Regions from separate parts of the Ruegeria sp. BC8 genome, predicted to be linked through region 1. Evidence: riboswitches for the same ligand, from Rfam matches in the RefSeq annotation. Region 1 holds a riboswitch; each other region holds the start of a gene.
The links. A riboswitch is a leader RNA that binds a small molecule or an ion and turns the genes downstream of it on or off. The one in region 1 is predicted to bind cobalamin.

Region 2: it holds a riboswitch for cobalamin, as region 1 does, so the genes downstream of both, ACR3EK_RS10605 (DUF1636 family protein) here and ACR3EK_RS13290 (hypothetical protein) in region 1, are expected to answer to the same signal.
Region 3: it holds a riboswitch for cobalamin, as region 1 does, so the genes downstream of both, ACR3EK_RS16775 (thioredoxin domain-containing protein) here and ACR3EK_RS13290 (hypothetical protein) in region 1, are expected to answer to the same signal.

Annotation. Positions count from the first base shown of each region.
Region 1 is NZ_JBQFIV010000001.1:2,634,668-2,640,272, reverse strand. Features, by position in the region: gene recR (recombination mediator RecR) at 1-549, opposite strand, end outside; gene ACR3EK_RS13305 (YbaB/EbfC family nucleoid-associated protein) at 596-940, opposite strand; gene ACR3EK_RS13300 (DNA polymerase III subunit gamma/tau) at 1,027-2,781, opposite strand; gene ACR3EK_RS13295 (protein-tyrosine phosphatase family protein) at 2,937-3,440, shown strand; gene ACR3EK_RS13290 (hypothetical protein) at 3,444-3,851, opposite strand; cobalamin riboswitch at 3,937-4,152, opposite strand; gene ACR3EK_RS13285 (TetR/AcrR family transcriptional regulator) at 4,183-4,755, opposite strand; gene ACR3EK_RS13280 (alpha/beta hydrolase family protein) at 4,840-5,605, shown strand, end outside.
Region 2 is NZ_JBQFIV010000001.1:2,082,992-2,088,596, forward strand. Features, by position in the region: gene ACR3EK_RS10585 (protein-L-isoaspartate O-methyltransferase family protein) at 1-374, opposite strand, end outside; tRNA gene ACR3EK_RS10590 (tRNA-Cys) at 602-675, shown strand; gene ACR3EK_RS10595 (NAD(P)-dependent oxidoreductase) at 895-1,851, opposite strand; gene ACR3EK_RS10600 (LysR family transcriptional regulator) at 1,960-2,835, shown strand; cobalamin riboswitch at 2,908-3,112, shown strand; gene ACR3EK_RS10605 (DUF1636 family protein) at 3,195-3,578, shown strand; gene cobW (cobalamin biosynthesis protein CobW) at 3,581-4,636, shown strand; gene cobN (cobaltochelatase subunit CobN) at 4,643-5,605, shown strand, end outside.
Region 3 is NZ_JBQFIV010000001.1:3,326,896-3,332,500, reverse strand. Features, by position in the region: gene ACR3EK_RS16785 (FecR family protein) at 1-740, opposite strand, end outside; tRNA gene ACR3EK_RS16780 (tRNA-Ser) at 1,450-1,539, shown strand; gene ACR3EK_RS16775 (thioredoxin domain-containing protein) at 1,646-1,813, opposite strand; cobalamin riboswitch at 1,917-2,124, opposite strand; gene ACR3EK_RS16770 (hypothetical protein) at 2,807-3,106, shown strand; gene ACR3EK_RS16765 (hypothetical protein) at 3,431-3,769, shown strand; gene ACR3EK_RS16760 (hypothetical protein) at 3,825-4,439, shown strand; gene ACR3EK_RS16755 (hypothetical protein) at 4,489-4,794, shown strand; gene ACR3EK_RS16750 (hypothetical protein) at 4,837-5,010, shown strand; gene ACR3EK_RS16745 (protein-tyrosine phosphatase family protein) at 5,129-5,605, shown strand, end outside.

The DNA.
Region 1 (5,605 bases):
ATCCAGATAGTCCAACTCGCCCCCGATCGGCACGCCCTGCGCCAGCGAGGTCAGGCGGACCTGTCCTTCCAACTGATCTGCGATGTAATGGGCCGTGGTCTGCCCGTCGACGGTCGCGTTCAGGGCCAGGATTACTTCCGTGATGTTTTCGGCGGTGACGCGGTCGCGCAGGCGGGGGATGCGCAGGTCTTCCGGGCCGACGCCGTCCAGCGCCGAGAGCGTTCCGCCCAGCACATGGTAGCGGCCTTTGAACACGCCCGCGCGTTCCATCGCCCACAGGTCGGCCACGTCTTCGACCACGCACAGCTCACCGGTGGCGCGGTGTTCGGAATTGCAGATGTCGCAGATGTCGGTGGTGCCCACGTTGCCGCAGTTCAGGCATTCGCGTGCGGTGGCGGCGACCTGCTGCATGGCGTCCGACAACGGCGTCAGCAGCAGGGCGCGTTTGCGGATCAGGTGCAGCACCGCCCGCCGGGCCGAGCGCGGTCCCAGCCCCGGCAGCTTGGCCATCAGATCGATCAGGGCGTCGATGTCACTGTTCGAACTCATGGCCTGTCCTGCGTGGCTTTGGCGGCGGGGGGGCGAGGGGCAAAGATCAGAACGGCAGCTTGATGTCCGCCGGCAGGCCCATGCTTTCGGTCAGCTTGGCCATTTCTTCCTGCGACCGCTCGGCCGCTTTGGTCTGCGCGTCCTTGATGGCGGCCAGGATCAGGTCTTCGACCACTTCCTTGTCGTCGCTGTTGAAGATCGACGGGTCGATGTCCAGCCCTTTCAGCTCGCCCTTGGCCGAGGCCGTGGCCTTGACCAGGCCCGCACCGGATTCGCCGACGACCATGATAGTGTTCAGCTCTTCCTGCATCTGCGCCATCTTGGTCTGCAGTTCCTGCGCGGATTTCATCATCTTGGCCATGTCGCCCAGACCGCCGAGTCCTTTGAGCATCTGTATGTCTCCTGTCATTCGATTTGCGGCCTAAATACGGGCCGTCTGCGTCCTTCACAAGGGCAGCGCGCCTTCTGCGCGGATGATCAGTCTTCCTCGAACGGATCCCATTCGTCTTCGACCTCGGGCAGGGCTTCGGTTTCGACTTTGGCCGCACGGTCCTGAGGCGTTTCGATCCGGGTGATGCGGGCCATGGGGAACTGTGTCAGAACCGCCTGAACCAAAGGGTGTTCTTCGGCCTTGGCCTTCAGCGCCAGCTCGGCCGCGTCGCGCAGTTCGGCGATGGTGGGCGCGTCCCCGTCCGAGACGATCGAGACCGCCCAGCGATTGCCGGTCCAGCGCTGCAGCGCGGACCCGAGCCGCGCGGCCAGGTCGGTGGGCGCCTTTTCGGTGGGCGTGAACTCGATCCGGCCCGGCTGGTACGAGACAAGGCGGACGCCGTTCTCGACCTCGACCAGAAGCTTCACGTCACGGTTGGAGCGGATCAGCTCGACCACATGCTCAAACGTTGGATAACGCGCCAGCGCGGTCTGCACGTCTTGGGCCAACGCCGCCGTGGGCGCGCCGCCCACACCGCGCGGGGTGGGCGCATAGGCCGAGGCCGTCGCGGTCACGGGCGGGGCGGTGTTGCCGGCAACCGGAACGCCGCCCCCCGGCCCGCCGACGGGCGGCGGAGGGCTGTCCTGAAGGCGTTTGATCAACTCTTCAGGGCTGGGCAGATCGGCCACATGGGTCAGGCGGATCACCGCCATTTCCGCGGCCATCATGGCGTTGGGGGCGGCCGAGACTTCCTCTAGTGCCTTCAGCAGCATCTGCCACATCCGGGTCAGCGCCCGCATCGGCAGCGCCTCGGCCATCTGCTGGCCGCGGGTGCGTTCATCGGGCGAGACGGTGGGATCTTCGGCTGCGTCGGGGGTGATCTTCACCACCGAGACCCAATGCGTGATTTCGGCCAGATCGCGCAGCACCGCCAGCGGGTCGGCGCCCTCGGCATATTGCGCGCCCAGTTCGGTCAGGGCCCCGGCCGCATCGCCGCGCAGGATCATGTCCATCAGGTCCAGCACGCGGCCCCGGTCGGCCAGTCCCAGCATCGCGCGAACCTGGTCGGCGGTGGTTTCGCCGGCACCATGGCTGATTGCCTGATCCAGCAGCGAGGTCGCATCCCGGGCCGAGCCTTCGGCGGCGCGGGTGATCAGTGCCAGCGCGTCATCCGAGATTTCCGCGCCCTCGGCGGTGGCGATCTTGCGCAGCAGGCCGATCATCACTTCGGGCTCGATCCGGCGCAGGTCGAACCGTTGGCAGCGCGACAGCACGGTGACCGGAACCTTGCGGATCTCGGTCGTGGCGAAGATGAATTTCACATGCTCGGGCGGTTCCTCCAGCGTTTTCAACAGCGCGTTGAAGGCGCTGGTCGACAGCATGTGGACTTCGTCGATGATGTAGATCTTGTACCGCGCGCTGGCGGCGCGATAGCGCACGCTGTCGATGATCTCTCGGATGTCGTTCACGCCGGTGCGGCTGGCGGCGTCCATTTCCAGCACGTCCACATGGCGACCTTCCATGATGGCCACGCAATGCTCGCACTGGCCGCAGGGTTCGGTCGTTGGGCCGCCATTGCCGTCGGGTCCGATGCAGTTCATGCCCTTGGCGATGATCCGGGCCGTGGTCGTCTTGCCGGTGCCGCGGATGCCGGTCATGATGAAGGCCTGCGCGATCCGGTCCGCCTCGAACGCGTTTTTCAGCGTGCGCACCATGGCATCCTGACCGACCAGGTCGGCAAAGGTTTCCGGGCGGTATTTTCGGGCGAGAACCTGATAGGCGGGGCTGGACTGTGTGGTCATGTCTGCTCTGACGGATTCGTACTGACGATGCAGGGTAGAGTTCCAGGTGCCCCGCGTCCACAGCACCGGTGCAGGTTTTTCGCTTTGGCGAGCGCGCGGTGTGAGGCATACTGCGCGGATCAAGTTCAATCAGCCAGTTTCGGGGGGAACGTCTGATGACAAATCTTGTGGTTCATGCATTGCAGGTGGGCGGCGGAACGCTGGCCCTGACCTCGGTTCCCGGCGGTGGCGGCGACTATGAGGGAGACCTGGACCTGATTTCAGCTTGGGCGCCGGGGTTGGTGATTTCGATGACAACCCTTGCCGAACTGGTTTCTGTGGGTGCGGGCGAATTGGGTTGTGACATCCATCGGCGCGCCTGCCGGTGGGCACATCTACCGGTCGCCGACTTCTCGGTGCCGTCGACCGAGATATCCGGCCGCTGGCCCGAAGTCAGTGCCGCCGCCCGCCATGCGCTGTCGGGCGGCGGGCGGGTACTGGTTCACTGCCGGGGCGGTTGCGGACGGTCGGGCATGGTTGTCCTGCGCTTGATGATAGAAAGCGGCGAGCAGCCGGAACAGGCCCTGAAACGCCTGCGGGCCGTACGCCCCTGCGCGGTCGAGACTGATGCTCAGATGGACTGGGCCGTCGCCCCGGCGCGCGAGGCACTGGCGACCTGACCTTCAGGCGGTTGCGCGGAATTCGCGCTCGGCCCTGACCACCGGCATGATCGCCGTGGCCTGCAGCATCGCACAGGGTCGATCACCAATGACCTGTGCGGGCAGGGCGTCGCGCTGGTCGTCAAACAGCATGTCGGCAAAGGTATCAAGGCAGTCGGGTGGGGTGTCGGCGGCCGCTCCGCAATACACGCGGATCCGTTCGGGACGTGCATCGAACCGCGCCGTGCAGCCATGTTCGCAATGGGCCAGTTCGCTGCTGCCTTCCACTTGGAAGTCGGGGGATGTAGCGGCCTGCGCCGTCGCCATTGCCTGCGCGATGGCCCGTGCCATGCGCGCCAATGCCGGGCAGGTCTTTCCGGTGCGCTGGCAGATGGTTGCCACGAATTCATGGGTATCGGTCTTCCAAATCATGTTGCGCCCTCCGCGCGCTGGCGGGGTGGATTTGGACAGACGCCGGTTTCAAAGCCAGACCCTGCCCGGACACCCCGTCCGAGTTTCGGTTTCACGTTTGATGGCAGGTCTCCTGACTTGCGGGTCTTTGCTTTGCCGACCTTCCCAACCTTGCGGTCAGTGGTATTTCGGCATCGCTCTCCGCCTACAGTTGCGGGGGCAGTCGCGGCCTTGGTCCGCTCCGGAGTTCCGGGTTGGACCGCACCGTGTTCCCTTTTCATCCCGGACCGAAACGGTACGGGAACCATCCCCTCATCGCTAGCGGTGTATCCGGGATCGAGTCAAGACGGTTTCAGCCCGGTTGCCGGAGTGTGTCCCAAGGGAACAGATCAGGCAGTCTGCGCAGCACATTCGAATCCCTGCGGGCACGCGCCAATTGCCAGCCGCCCTGCATTACGATGAACAGGGTGTCCGCAGCATTTTCAGGGTCGGAAACTCCGAACCGCGCGGCGTGGTTTCGAACTTCGATGATCCAGCTTTCATACAGACGGTCGGCATGTTCCCGAAACGCGCGGTTGTCGGGGCTTTCGAACAGGGTGGCGGCGATGGGGCAGGTCTCCCACTGGGCCGAGGTGTCGAATAGCTTCGCGATTTTGTGGCACAGGGTGGTGACCCCGTCGCGAAAACCCGCGGCGTCGTCGAATGCCGCAGCGATCATGTTCAACATCCCGTCCGAGGCCCAACTGGCCGCCGCCAGGGCCAGATCCGGCTTGCCCTTTGGAAAATGGTGATACAGTGAACCCTTGGGGGCCTGCGCTTCGGCCAGCAATTCCGCCAGACCGACACCGTTATAGCCCGAGCGCTGGAACAGTTTGGCGGCAGTCACGATCAGGCGATCTTTGGTGTTTGGTGGACGTTGGGTCATGCAGGCCAAATATTGACAGGCCTAGACCAATTGGTCCAGACACAAAGCATTAGACCGATCGGTCCAGAGTGTTTGGAGGCAAAGATGTTGGATTCGCAGCACGCGGTTGACGTGGAAGACTTTAAGTTTCCGTCGGGCCAGACCCAGCTGGCGGCGCGGCTTTACACTCCGGCGGTCGAGCCGCAAACCGTTGTTGTGCTGAACGGCGCAACAGGAGTGCCACGTGACTACTATCAGCACTTTGCTCGCTGGCTGGCCGCCGAGCGCGGTATGGCTTGCCTGACATATGATTACTGGGATTTCGAGCATTCGCTGACCGGGCGGCTGAAAGACTCGAAGGCCACGATGGCGGACTGGGCGCTGATCGACATGCCCGCAGCGCGTGCCGAGATGCACCGTCGATACCCGCAGGCAAAACTGTGGGTGATCGGGCATTCGGTCGGTGGAATGCTGGGTCCGCTGCAACCGGAAATCGAACAGATCGACCGGATGATCTGTGTGTGCGCAGGTTTGGTGACGGTGGCCGATCACCCGTGGCCCTACAAGGGCTTGGCGACTCTGTTCTGGTATGGCCACGTGCCACCTCTGGTGCGTCTTCTGGGGTACCTGCCGGGGAAACTTCTGGGATTCGGAGCCGATTTGCCGGCGGGCGTCTATTGGCAATGGCGCAAGTGGTGTACATCGCCCACCAGCTATCTGCCAGAATTGGGAGACACGCTTCCCCAGGCGGATTGGAGCCGGGCGAACGCCGCGGCGGATATCATTGCGTTCGAGGATGACCAGACAGTGCCACCGCCCGCCGTCTGGCGGCTGGCTGAACTCTATGGTCCGACCGCCCGTCGGCACTTGT
Region 2 (5,605 bases), 550 kb from region 1:
ATATCCGCCTCCATCAGGCGGGACTGCGCGTCGGCTGCGTTGGCCTCGTCATCCTCGACGCCCACCACAAGCTGCGCCATGTTCGCGGCGACGGCGGTCGAGTATCCGAACGCCGGGGCGATATCCAGAACCACCTCGTCATTCGAAATATTCAATGCATCCAGCATCTTCGCCAGAGTCCTCGGCTCCAGCAGGCAGCGCCCGTTTCCCAGGTCGATCAGGTCGCCAGCATAGGCCACTTCGCGACTGGCATCCGGCACGAAGTTCTCACGCTGGACCTTCAGCATTGAATCGATGATCGGGAATTTGGTGACATCAGAGGGCCTGATCTGAGTGTCTACCATCGTGTGGCGTCGGGCTGCGAAATCCGTCATGTGACCGCTCGTATATTTCCCATGGTTGCTCGGCTTTTGCCACATCCGATCCCGCCCGGCAACGGCCAGCCCGGCAAAAATTGCAGGCCGCGACAAAAGTTGCCACTGCGCTGACCGACCATCCAACGCTGTGGTCGGCGGAATTTTCAGCAACCCTCTGGACGTTGTTCGGGAAAGCTGCTAGAACCGCGTCTGCACCACGTCAAGTAATTGAAATTGCTTGAAAAGGCGAGTTGGCGGAGTGGTGACGCAGCGGATTGCAAATCCGTGTACACCGGTTCGATTCCGGTACTCGCCTCCAACTTTCCAGCCTCGCATTGCATCGCTGTTCTCTGGTCCTGTGATAGTCGCCTGGACCAGTTTGTTGATACGAAACGCCAAAATACGCGCGGAGATGGTTAGCGCAGCCGAGCTAACCAGTAATTTCCGGGCAAGGATTTAGTCCGCGCTGGGTCACCAGCGACGCGGTCGGTACATGCGAGCCCCCCCGGAAAGGGCGTGCCTTGCGCTGACCGTCGGCTCAAACCGTGCTTCGGCCTTGAGGAATCACCTCATACCCCGGCTCTTCCGGTTCATCGTCCTGCATCTCGGCCGGAAAACCGGGCGCGGTAATGCTCAGCCCGGTTGCATCCTCGAGCCGTCGAATGACGTTGGGCGACAGCTCGCGCGCGCCATAGCGGGCGATGGCGTCGTCGAAGATCTTGATCATCAACGGGTTCATCTCCAACGGCACGCCGGCGCGGTCGGCGACCTCCTGGAACAGGCCGATATCCTTTTTCACCAGGTCCATGGTGAAGGAAATATCGCGCGAGCCGTTCAGGATCACCTGGCTTTCGGTCTCATGCACGAAGGACGTGCCGGACGAAATCTTGATCGCCTCGTAGGTGGTGTTCAGGTCCATCCCGGCGGCCTTGGCGGTCACCAGCGCCTCGGCGCAGGTGATCAGGTTGGCAGTGGCCAGATAGTTGGTCAGCACCTTCAGAACCGAGGCCGTGCCCAGATCGCCGGTATGCAGAATGCGCCGGCCCATGGTCGTAAGGAACGGCAGGATACGCTCGAACGTGGCCCGGTCGCAGCCCGCGAAGATCGAGATATTGCCCGTGGCCGCCCGGTGGCACCCGCCCGAAACCGGGCAGTCCACCGCCGCCCCGCCGCGTTCGATCACCATGGCCCCCAGGCGTTTGACCTCGGCCTCGTCGGTGGTGGACATCTCCATCCAGATCTTGCCTTTGGTCACCTCAGGCAGCATCTGCTGCATCACCGCGTCCGAGGCAGCGGGCGACGGCAGGCAGGTGATCACCGCATCGCAATCGCGCATCATCTGCGCCGGGCTTTCACCGGCTTTTGCCCCATTGGCGGCGAACTCCGCCACAAGATCGGGGTTCAGGTCGTATACCGTCAGGTCGATACCGTTGCGCAGTAGCGACCCCGACAGCTTGCCCCCCACATTGCCCAAACCGATGAACCCGACCTTCATGTTCTGCCCTCCTGCAGGCGCGTTTTCGTTGGCCCGAGTATTTCCGTTGCCCACCGACAAAAGAAACGAATAAAAAGTCGACCTAGATGCAAAATATTTTGGTGCTGAATGGACCGCTTGCCCAATCCGGCTTGGCTGCGCAGCTTCGAGGCTGCCGCCCGCCATCTGAATTTCACCGCCGCCGCGCAGGAACTGGGCCTGACCCAGACGGCGGTGTCGCTGCATATCCGCTCACTCGAAGCGGACCTCGGCCAGCCGCTTTTTGCCCGCAACGCCCGGCACCTGTCGCTGACCGAGCTGGGCCAGTCCTATGCGCTGACCGTGCGCCGGGCGCTATCGGATATTGCGCTGTCCACCAACAGCCTGTTCGGCCCCGCCTCGCGGCAGGCGCTGACCATCCGGGCGGCGATATCGTCGATGACCTACTGGATCGCGACCGAGTTGCCCGCGTTCAGCGCGCAGCACCCCGAAATTCCGGTGCGGCTGGTGTCGCATATCTGGAACGACTCGGCCGCGCCCGCGGATGTGGACGTGGAAATCCGGCTGGGCCATGGCGACTGGCCCGGTGTCGCGGCCGAACGGCTGTGCTCGGAACGGCTGGTGCCCGTCTGCCGGGCGCAGGACCCGGCGCCAGACCTGCGCAACGGCCCGTTGATCCACATTTTGGGGTACGAGGACAACTGGGCGCGGTACTTCGAGGCCACGGACACCGACCTGCCCGACCGCCCCGCGCGCCATTCGGCGGATACGACCGTCACGGCGCTGCAACTGGTGATGGCCGGCGCGGGCTACGCCACCGTTCTGGAGCGGTTCGGGCGCAACGCGATCGCGCAGGGCGCGCCGATCCGGGTTGCAGGGCCGGCGATTCCCTTTGCCCAGTCGCACTACCTGATCCGCAGCGTCAGCGCGGCGCCTCCGTCCATCCCCGCCCAGTTGTTCCTCGCGTGGTTGCGCGACCGATTGGCCGGTGATGCCGCGGACTGACCCCGGCAAGTCGCTTTTTCTATCCGACGCGAGGCACTTGGCCCCGCGCGCTTGACAACCCCCCTGCCCGTGCCGCATGTCGCTTGCGTTGGTGTCTGTGCAAGCAGATGAAAAGGGAATGCGTCAGCGGTTTTCCGTCAAACGCAGCCGCCCCCGCGACCGTGACCGGAGAGGGTGCCCAAATGCCACTGGCTGCTGGCCGGGAAGGCGGGACATCCGACAGAGCGCCGCTCTGACATCCGCAAGCCGGGAGACCTGCCAACGCCCGAAGACAAACCGGACGGGGTGTTCCGGTGTCGGGCCCATGTCCGCAACGTGGCCCGCGCATACCCCGTCCCCCGACAACCGAGTGAGGGGGGATGAGATACGTGACCGAGACCACACCAGTCGAGCTGCTGGTTTGCACCACCTGCCGACGCGGGCTGCCCATCGAGGATGACGCCCAGCGCCCCGGCACGCTGCTGCACAAGGCGCTGGCCGCTGCCGACCTGCCCGAAGGCATCACCCTGAAGCCGGTCGAATGCCTGTCGAACTGCGATCAGGGCTGCTCTATCGTTCTGCGCGGCGGGCCGTCGCGCTGGACCTTCGTCTATGAAAACCTGAACGAATCCGACCATGTCGAGATCATCGTCGAAGGCGCCACCAAATATTTGGCCGCCGATGATGGCCTTGTGAAATGGCGCGACCGCCCTGAACATTTCCGCAAGAACTGCGCCGCCCGCATTCCCCCGATTGGAGCCTGAGCATGAGCACCCTCGAAAAACTTCCCGTCACCGTCATCACCGGCTTTCTCGGCTCGGGCAAGACCACGCTGATCCGCCATCTGATGCAAAACCCGCAGGGCAAGCGGCTGGCCGTGGTGGTCAACGAATTCGGCGATGTAGGCGTCGATGGCGAAATCCTGAAAAGCTGCGCCATCCCCGACTGCCCGGCGGAAAACATCATGGAACTGGCCAATGGCTGCATCTGCTGCACCGTGGCCGATGACTTCATCCCCACGATCGAGGCGCTGATGGCGCTCGACCCGCGCCCCGATCACATCCTGATCGAAACCAGCGGTCTGGCCCTGCCGAAACCGCTGCTCAAGGCGTTCGACTGGCCCGATATCCGCTCCAAGATCACTGTGGACGGCGTGATCGCGCTGGCCGATGCCGAGGCCGTGGCTGCAGGCCGTTTCGCCCCGAATGTCGCGGCGGTGGACGCCCAGCGCATGGCCGATGACTCGATCGACCACGAAACGCCCCTGTCCGAGGTGTTCGAGGATCAGATCTCGTGCGCCGACATCATCCTTCTGACCAAACCCGACCTGGCCGGCCCCGAAGGCGTGGCCAAGGCGCGCGAGATCATCGCCGCCGAGGCGCCGCGCCCCCTGCCCGTGGTCGAAGTGGCCGAGGGTGCGGTGGACGTGCGCGTGGTGCTGGGGCTGGAGGCCGCAGCCGAGGACGACATGGACGCCCGCCCCTCGCATCACGATGGCCATGACGACCACGAACATGACGATTTCGAAAGCATTGTGGTCGAGCTGCCAGAACAGACCGACCCGGCGCAGCTGGTCGCCAATATCGAGCGTCTGGCGAACGAGCTGAACATCCTGCGGGTCAAGGGCTATGCCGCCGTTCAGGGCAAGCCGATGCGCCTGCTGGTCCAGGCGGTCGGCGCGCGGGTGCGGCACCAGTATGACCGCCCGTGGAAACCCGAGGAAGAGCGCCGCTCGCGCCTTGTGGTCATCGCCGAGCATGACGACATCGACGAGGCCGCGATCCGCGGCATCCTGACGGGCGTCACCGAGGCCGCCGAGTAAGCACCGATGCACGTCGTCTTCCGCGAAAGCCACGGGCTCGAAGAAACCGAGACCCCGACCGATCTGGGCCAGAGTCCGGCGGATCTGGTGGTGCTGTCCTTTTCGGACAGCGACCTGGGTGCTTTCGCGGCCGGCTGGCATCGCGGCGGCGGGCCCGAGGGGCGGATGCCCTCGTTGCGGCTGGCCAACCTGACGGCGCTGAAGCACCCATTGTCGGTCGATACCTATGTCGAGCAGACGCTGGAGGGTGCCAAGGGCATCCTGATCCGGCTGATCGGCGGAGTGCCCTATTGGTCCTACGGGTTGCAGCAGGTGCTGGCGCTGGCGCAGGCCAAGGGCATCGCGCTGGCGGTGCTGCCCGCCGACGGGCGCGAGGATACGCGGCTGGACGACTATTCCACCCTGCCGGTCTCGACCCTGCGGCGGCTGGCGCATCTGTGCGACACCGGCGGCGAGGTGGCCGCGCAGGCGGCGCTGGCGCAGATGGCGCTGGCGGCGGGGCTCTATGCCGGGCCGGTGATGGGGGCCAAGACTCTGCCCGACTGCGGCGCGTGGTGCCCGGATCGCGGCGTGATTGCGCCCGAGGACGCATTCGCGGGCGAAGGTCGGCGCATCATCGTGACGTTCTACCGCGCCTACCTGACCGCGGCCGATACCGCGCCGGTCGCGGCCCTGATCCGAGAAATCCGCGCGCGGGGTCATCAGGCGGTAGGGCTGTTCGCGCCCTCGCTCAAGGCGCCTGCGGCGGCGGAATGGCTGGCCGAGATTATCCCCGAGATGACGCCCTCGGCGATCATCAATGCCACCTCGTTTTCGGGCAAGGGCGCGTCGGGCACATCGCCCTTGGACGTGGCGGGCGTGCCGGTATTTCAGGTCGCGCTGGCCACTTCGCGCCGCAAGGCCTGGGCCGAGGCCGAACGCGGCATGTCGCCCGCCGATCTGGCCATGCATGTGGTCCTGCCCGAGGTA
Region 3 (5,605 bases), 690 kb from region 1:
CGATCATCGATAGATTCGGGCCGATCGCCCGGCCTGTCGAACTGCCCTACCGGATCCGGTTGTTCGGGCGGCGCGGCAACCGCTGCCTTGACCTGCCTCTGCGGCGGAGCGGACCGGCGCGGTTCGGGCGCGTCCGATTTTGCGCGCGGCGCAGGTTGGGATTCACCCGAGCAACCTTCGACATCCACCTGCAAAGGCGGTTTGAGGTCTTTCTGCGACTGAATGAAAGGAAAACCGCTGACCACGGCCTTGTCATACATCGCCTGATCGACCGGGCGCCCGACCGCACCACGCTGGCTGGTTGCATACAAGCTGCAAATCCGACCCGTTGATCGGCAAGAGCCGCCGAGGCCACACATCTGAACCGTGCCGTGCAGCACGAGCATCGCGCTTTGGTTTCCCGGCGCGATCCACATGTCAAATACCGTGCCCCGCACCGCCATGGTGGCCGTCGGCGTCTTGATGGAGTAGGCGCCTTTCCTGCTTTTGCCCGAGATGAACCGGAAGCTTCCACCCAGCGCCTCGACAGCAAAGCTTTTAGCCTTGCGGTTGCCGCGCAACATCTTCACGTCCAGAACCATCCGCGCATTGGGACCAACCGCGATCTTCGTGTCATCCACAAAGACAAGCTGAACCACGCCATTCGCATCCGTGACGATCGAGTCGCCGGACAACACCTCCATCCCATTACGCAGGGGCAGCGTTTTGCCGCCACGGGTCACGTCCGCCCCCTGTTTCACGCTGATTACGGTTCCGATATTTGCCCAACTGAGGGCAGGAACGCAAAGAACGAAAAAACCAACCAGAACAATCTTCAACCAAGCCAAAATGCCAGCCCTTCCCCCAAAGGTTACTGTAAAGCGCGGATGCGCTCACTGCCCGGCCAGCCTCTGAAACTGTTTTTTTGGATCAATCAAAATGACTAAAATCTTAGCAAATATGCATCCATTGGCATGTAATTGGCAAGTTTTCTGTTCTTATGCCTGTTCAGCGGAGAAGCTGAGCCGCCGAGTTCAGTCAAAAGAAACGGCCGTTTCTGCAACTCAAACCACCTGACACTGGTGATCCAACAGAGCGCGTTCCAACGCCAAAGGCAGGCAACCTCTCCAATTGGTTCAGCCGTTTGCGACACCCATCATTTTGCAGATGCAGTTCCCTACCGCACCTGGCTCGCCCAAATTTTTGTGTCCGATTGCGTACTCTGGCCGCGCGTACATTCTCAGGCCAACCGACGTTGGTTCAGCGAAACCAAATCGAAGCAGAACGCGAATCCACGCATGGTTCTTGAAAATCCAACAGCAAGACATAGCGACCACGCCTTTGCCCAAGCGGGTGCAGACCCAAGCGATTCCAAGCGTTTTCAAGGGCTTCGCCCAATCCGGCAAAAATTTCCGGTGGTGCAGGAATTGGCCTTGTATTTCCGTCGCTTGCACGGCTATACCCGTCGGCGGAGACGTGGCCGAGTGGTCGAAGGCGCTCCCCTGCTAAGGGAGTAGGCGGGAAACCGTCTCGAGGGTTCGAATCCCTTCGTCTCCGCCATTACCCATTAATACGGCTAAGATAGTGAAGGGCTTGCTTGCAAGTTCTACTCCTTTGCCGCGCGCCTTCGCCGGTGCTCCGCCAGCTTCAAGCACCGTTTGGCTGATCACCCGGCCATGCAGGCCGCACCGGAAACGTCAAAACCTGCCAAACCGTCGTCTTCGGCCAGCGCGGCGCGCAATCGTCCGATCAGGTCAGGCCCGGGGCGTACGGCTGCGCCCTTGGGTCGGCAAGATAGGCAAACCGTGATGTGATGTGTTGATTGTCGGCTCACTTCGCCCTCCGCGAAATCGCGGGGCGGAAAGGGAACCAGTCATGTCAGCGGCGCAAGCCGAAAATGCCATCTTGGCCTCCTTCCGGGACACCCCGCCCGGGTTGAGTTGCGTTTGATGATGGCAGGTCTCCTGACTCGCGATGTATGGCTTGCCCCGCCTTCCCAGACCTATCGGCCCAGTGGCATCCGGGGGTCGCACACCGCCTACAGTTGCGGGGGCAGTCACGGAATTGGCGTCAGAACGGCGCCGCACCGTATTCCCTTTTACCCGACCGCCGAAACGATCGGGAACCATCAGCGCCAATCTCATCCATGAATCGGGTTGCACTGTCAACGACGTTCTGGGCGGGTGCGCAATGGAGGTATCCAGGCGACCCTTCGGCACCACTTGAGCGACAGACCGGGCGGCGAATTACGTCGTTTTGACCAACTGACTTACGATAGCCCGGAAGGTCCCGAAACACGGGGGCGCAAGCGGGCTGACTGCCAAGCCTCCGTGAGCGGCCTCGCCTTTTCTCTTTGAATGCAGAAGCCTATCGTTGGCAAGCGTACATAATTTACGCGCGGAAAAATCATTGATTTATCCTGTGATTGATTCAAACATACGAATTCGACACAACTTTAGCTTTACCTCCGTTGTTGTCGCTGTCGCCCGTTTCGTCGGGCCCTTCCGACTGCTGGAGTGAGTGCTGGCGGTCGGAAGGCATTTCACGAAAATCAGCGTTGGGAGAACGCGGTGCCCGGACTTAACGTACGAACCCTTCCTCGAAACTTCGCACCGGTTTTTGCCCATGACGTCATTGCGTCAGCACGCTTTGTTCACGATCCCGGGGATCAGCAGATTAACTGTCTGCCAATCATGTCATTGGCGGCAGACTTTTTTGGAACGGGAATTACCAGACCGGGGTATGCTCGTATGACTGCATAGACGTGAGAGCGCGAAAAAGAGGCCACCTATTCCACATGTATCGACAAACCCAAGAGGAGAAGAAAGTGATTAACAAAGTCATGATGATTTCAGGCGCGACGTGTTTCGCACTACTAGCGGCCTGTGACGATACGAGCACGTCAAGTGCATCCGCCGAACTGACGCCCGCTCAACAGGCGTGTCTGCGAGACGTGGCCAAAACAACAAACAATTCGCAAGTGGTCGTGCTCTCATCCGCGTTCAGCGAGGCTGGAACACAAGTCACCGTTGGGGTTGGAGAGGATCGGGCTCCGTGGAATTGTATTGCCTACAGTGATGGCGCGACAGCTGGTATCGAGTTCCTGGGCGACGAAGGCGCGTTGTGACCGGTTTGATGCGTAGCCGAAATCGGCTGCGCAGCACTGGCTTGATACGCTGAGGTCCGGCTTGGTCTGCAGAATAACCATCATCGCGTTCGCGACCCTTTACCTGTTGGCGTTGTTTGCGTTTGTGACGGGCACTTTTGGCTGGTTTGGACAGGAACGAGACCCATTGTCCGGCGTATTCCTTTTGCCGCTGGGTCTGCCTTGGGTCCTTGCGTTGGACCTTTTCTCAGAGTCGGCCAAACCGTGGCTCGCGGCGATTGCACCGGTGCTCAACCTGTTGGCACTGGTTTTGATATGCAGATGGGCACGTGGTTTGCGCCAGGAATGAAGGCGGAACTCTTTCCCGCAAAATGGGAGGAAAACATGGGAAAAGTGATCTTGGGGCTTGTGATCGGGCTCATCCTCGGCGTGGTTGGAGCGATGACCTTGGGCGGCGGGGCCGCGATGGGTGTCGGCGTTGCGACAGGCTTGTCCGCCGGTGTGTGCACCACATTGAAGGGAGCTCAGGCCGAGAACCTGATCACCGCCGAGCAAGCAGATCAGATCCTCAATCGCGTGAACTCCGAGATGGCATCATTGCAAGGAATTGAAACGACGGACGAGATCGTCGGCAGCGCACAGGCATGCGATGAATTTCTGGCAAAGTTGCGGGAAGCGAAGTGAGGTTTCTGCTCACCGGAAACATAACATTTACGATAGACCGACAGAGGACCTGCTTATGAAACGCAGTTTTTGGAATCTTTTCACACCCGCACTTGCGATCAGCGGAACGGCCGCCCTGGCCATGTCAGACGCCGACGACGCGTGTATCGACCATCTGCGACAGGTCGGTGGACCGGACGGTCAATCCGGTACGATCGAAAGCTCACAGTTCTCGGAAGCCGGCACGCTCGTCATGCTGCGTGACGCCGGCGGAACACTTTGGCGCTGCATTGCGTACAAGGACGGAAGCATTGGCGAGATGTCGGTTGTCGAGGCGATGGATGATGGTGGCGGAGCCATGGCCGGCGCTTCCGGGTCTACAGGTAGCCAGCGCGTCAAATTCGATTCCGGGTCCACCGGCGCCGAGCTCGTCGGCCAACTCGCGCCAGGGGCATCGCAGCAATACGTTCTTGGCGCGAAGAACGAACAGTTCCTTTATGTCCGCGTTGCTCCGCAAAATGGCTCTTTGGACTACGTCATTCGCAACCCCGATGGGTCTGAATTGTTGGGATTGATGTCTGCGGACAAGGAGTATCGCGGACAGCTTTGGCAATCCGGAGATCATGTTGTCGAGGTCATCAACCGCAGCAACTCTGCCGTCGACTACAACGTCATTTTTGGAATTGAATAGGTGATCGCCCCGAAACCATGAAACGCATTTCCAAAAAATAGGAAAGCAGATGAACTCCAAGATCCTATTGGTGATCGGCGCGGTCAGTGTCTCTGTGCTTGCAGGATGCGGTGAAAGTGGCGGATCAGTCGAAGCAAGTGCACCAACCGTGGGCAGTTCCAGCGATCTGTCGTCATTTGAAGGCGCAAGAGCGGGTCAGGCTGAAATGGGCATTCAAAGTCTCGGGTTTGAACTCATCCGAAGCGAAGGGCTGACCTCGTACTGGTTCAACAAGGAGACCGGTGCTTGTGCTCGGATCACGACATCTGAGGGAAGATACTCGGACGTAGCGATGCTGCCGTCAGGTGACTGCTGACACGCATTCATCAATCCCAAATCTGCAAAAAGGAGCTTCAACTTGCATTTCGATCTGGCACATGCGGCAGTTATCGTTGTCGCCTTGATCATCACCAACCTGGCGTTGAAATCGGCCGGCGTGATCAACGAAGAAAACAAACACCAATGGAACTGGAAAGCTTTTCTGGCCTACTTCGTGGTCATATTTATCATCAATCTGGTGTGGCCGATCTAAGGCTTCAGGGCGGCAAGCCAACCGCCGATCTAACCTGGTTACCGTGAACGCGCCTCTCGGCGGGACTGCCGGCAGGAAAAGCGTGAGCATCGCTGGCTGAAAACAGAAAGGAATACGCATGCGGTTTTTGACGTCCCTCATATTCATCGGTGTTCTGGCAACCGCGGCGAATTCTGACGTCACCAGTCGAAACGGTGGCCCAAGCAACAGCCAGATGCTTTCTAAGGGCAGCGACGGAGGCGTCGATGGCATCGCTTTCTTTCGCCCAGTCCTAAGCGGGGTTTTGTATCGCTCTGGCTTCAAGGGCGGCGACAAGGGTCGAACGGGTCTGAGTGACGCTCAGCGCGAAACACTTTGCGATGAAGGGTTTTCAACCGGGTTTTACGCGGATTTCGGCAAGAACACCGAATACGGCCGCACCAGCTGTGGGAACGGAGCCTTTGACTATCAGAGCGCCAGATCGTCCCGACCTAGCACTGTCATGGCCACCATACACGAGGTGATTGAGAATCCTGGAAAGGGTCCTGTCCTGGTGCACTGTATGTGGGGCGTTCATTCCTCAGGCGCGTTGTCGGCAATGGCACTTGTTCAGTTT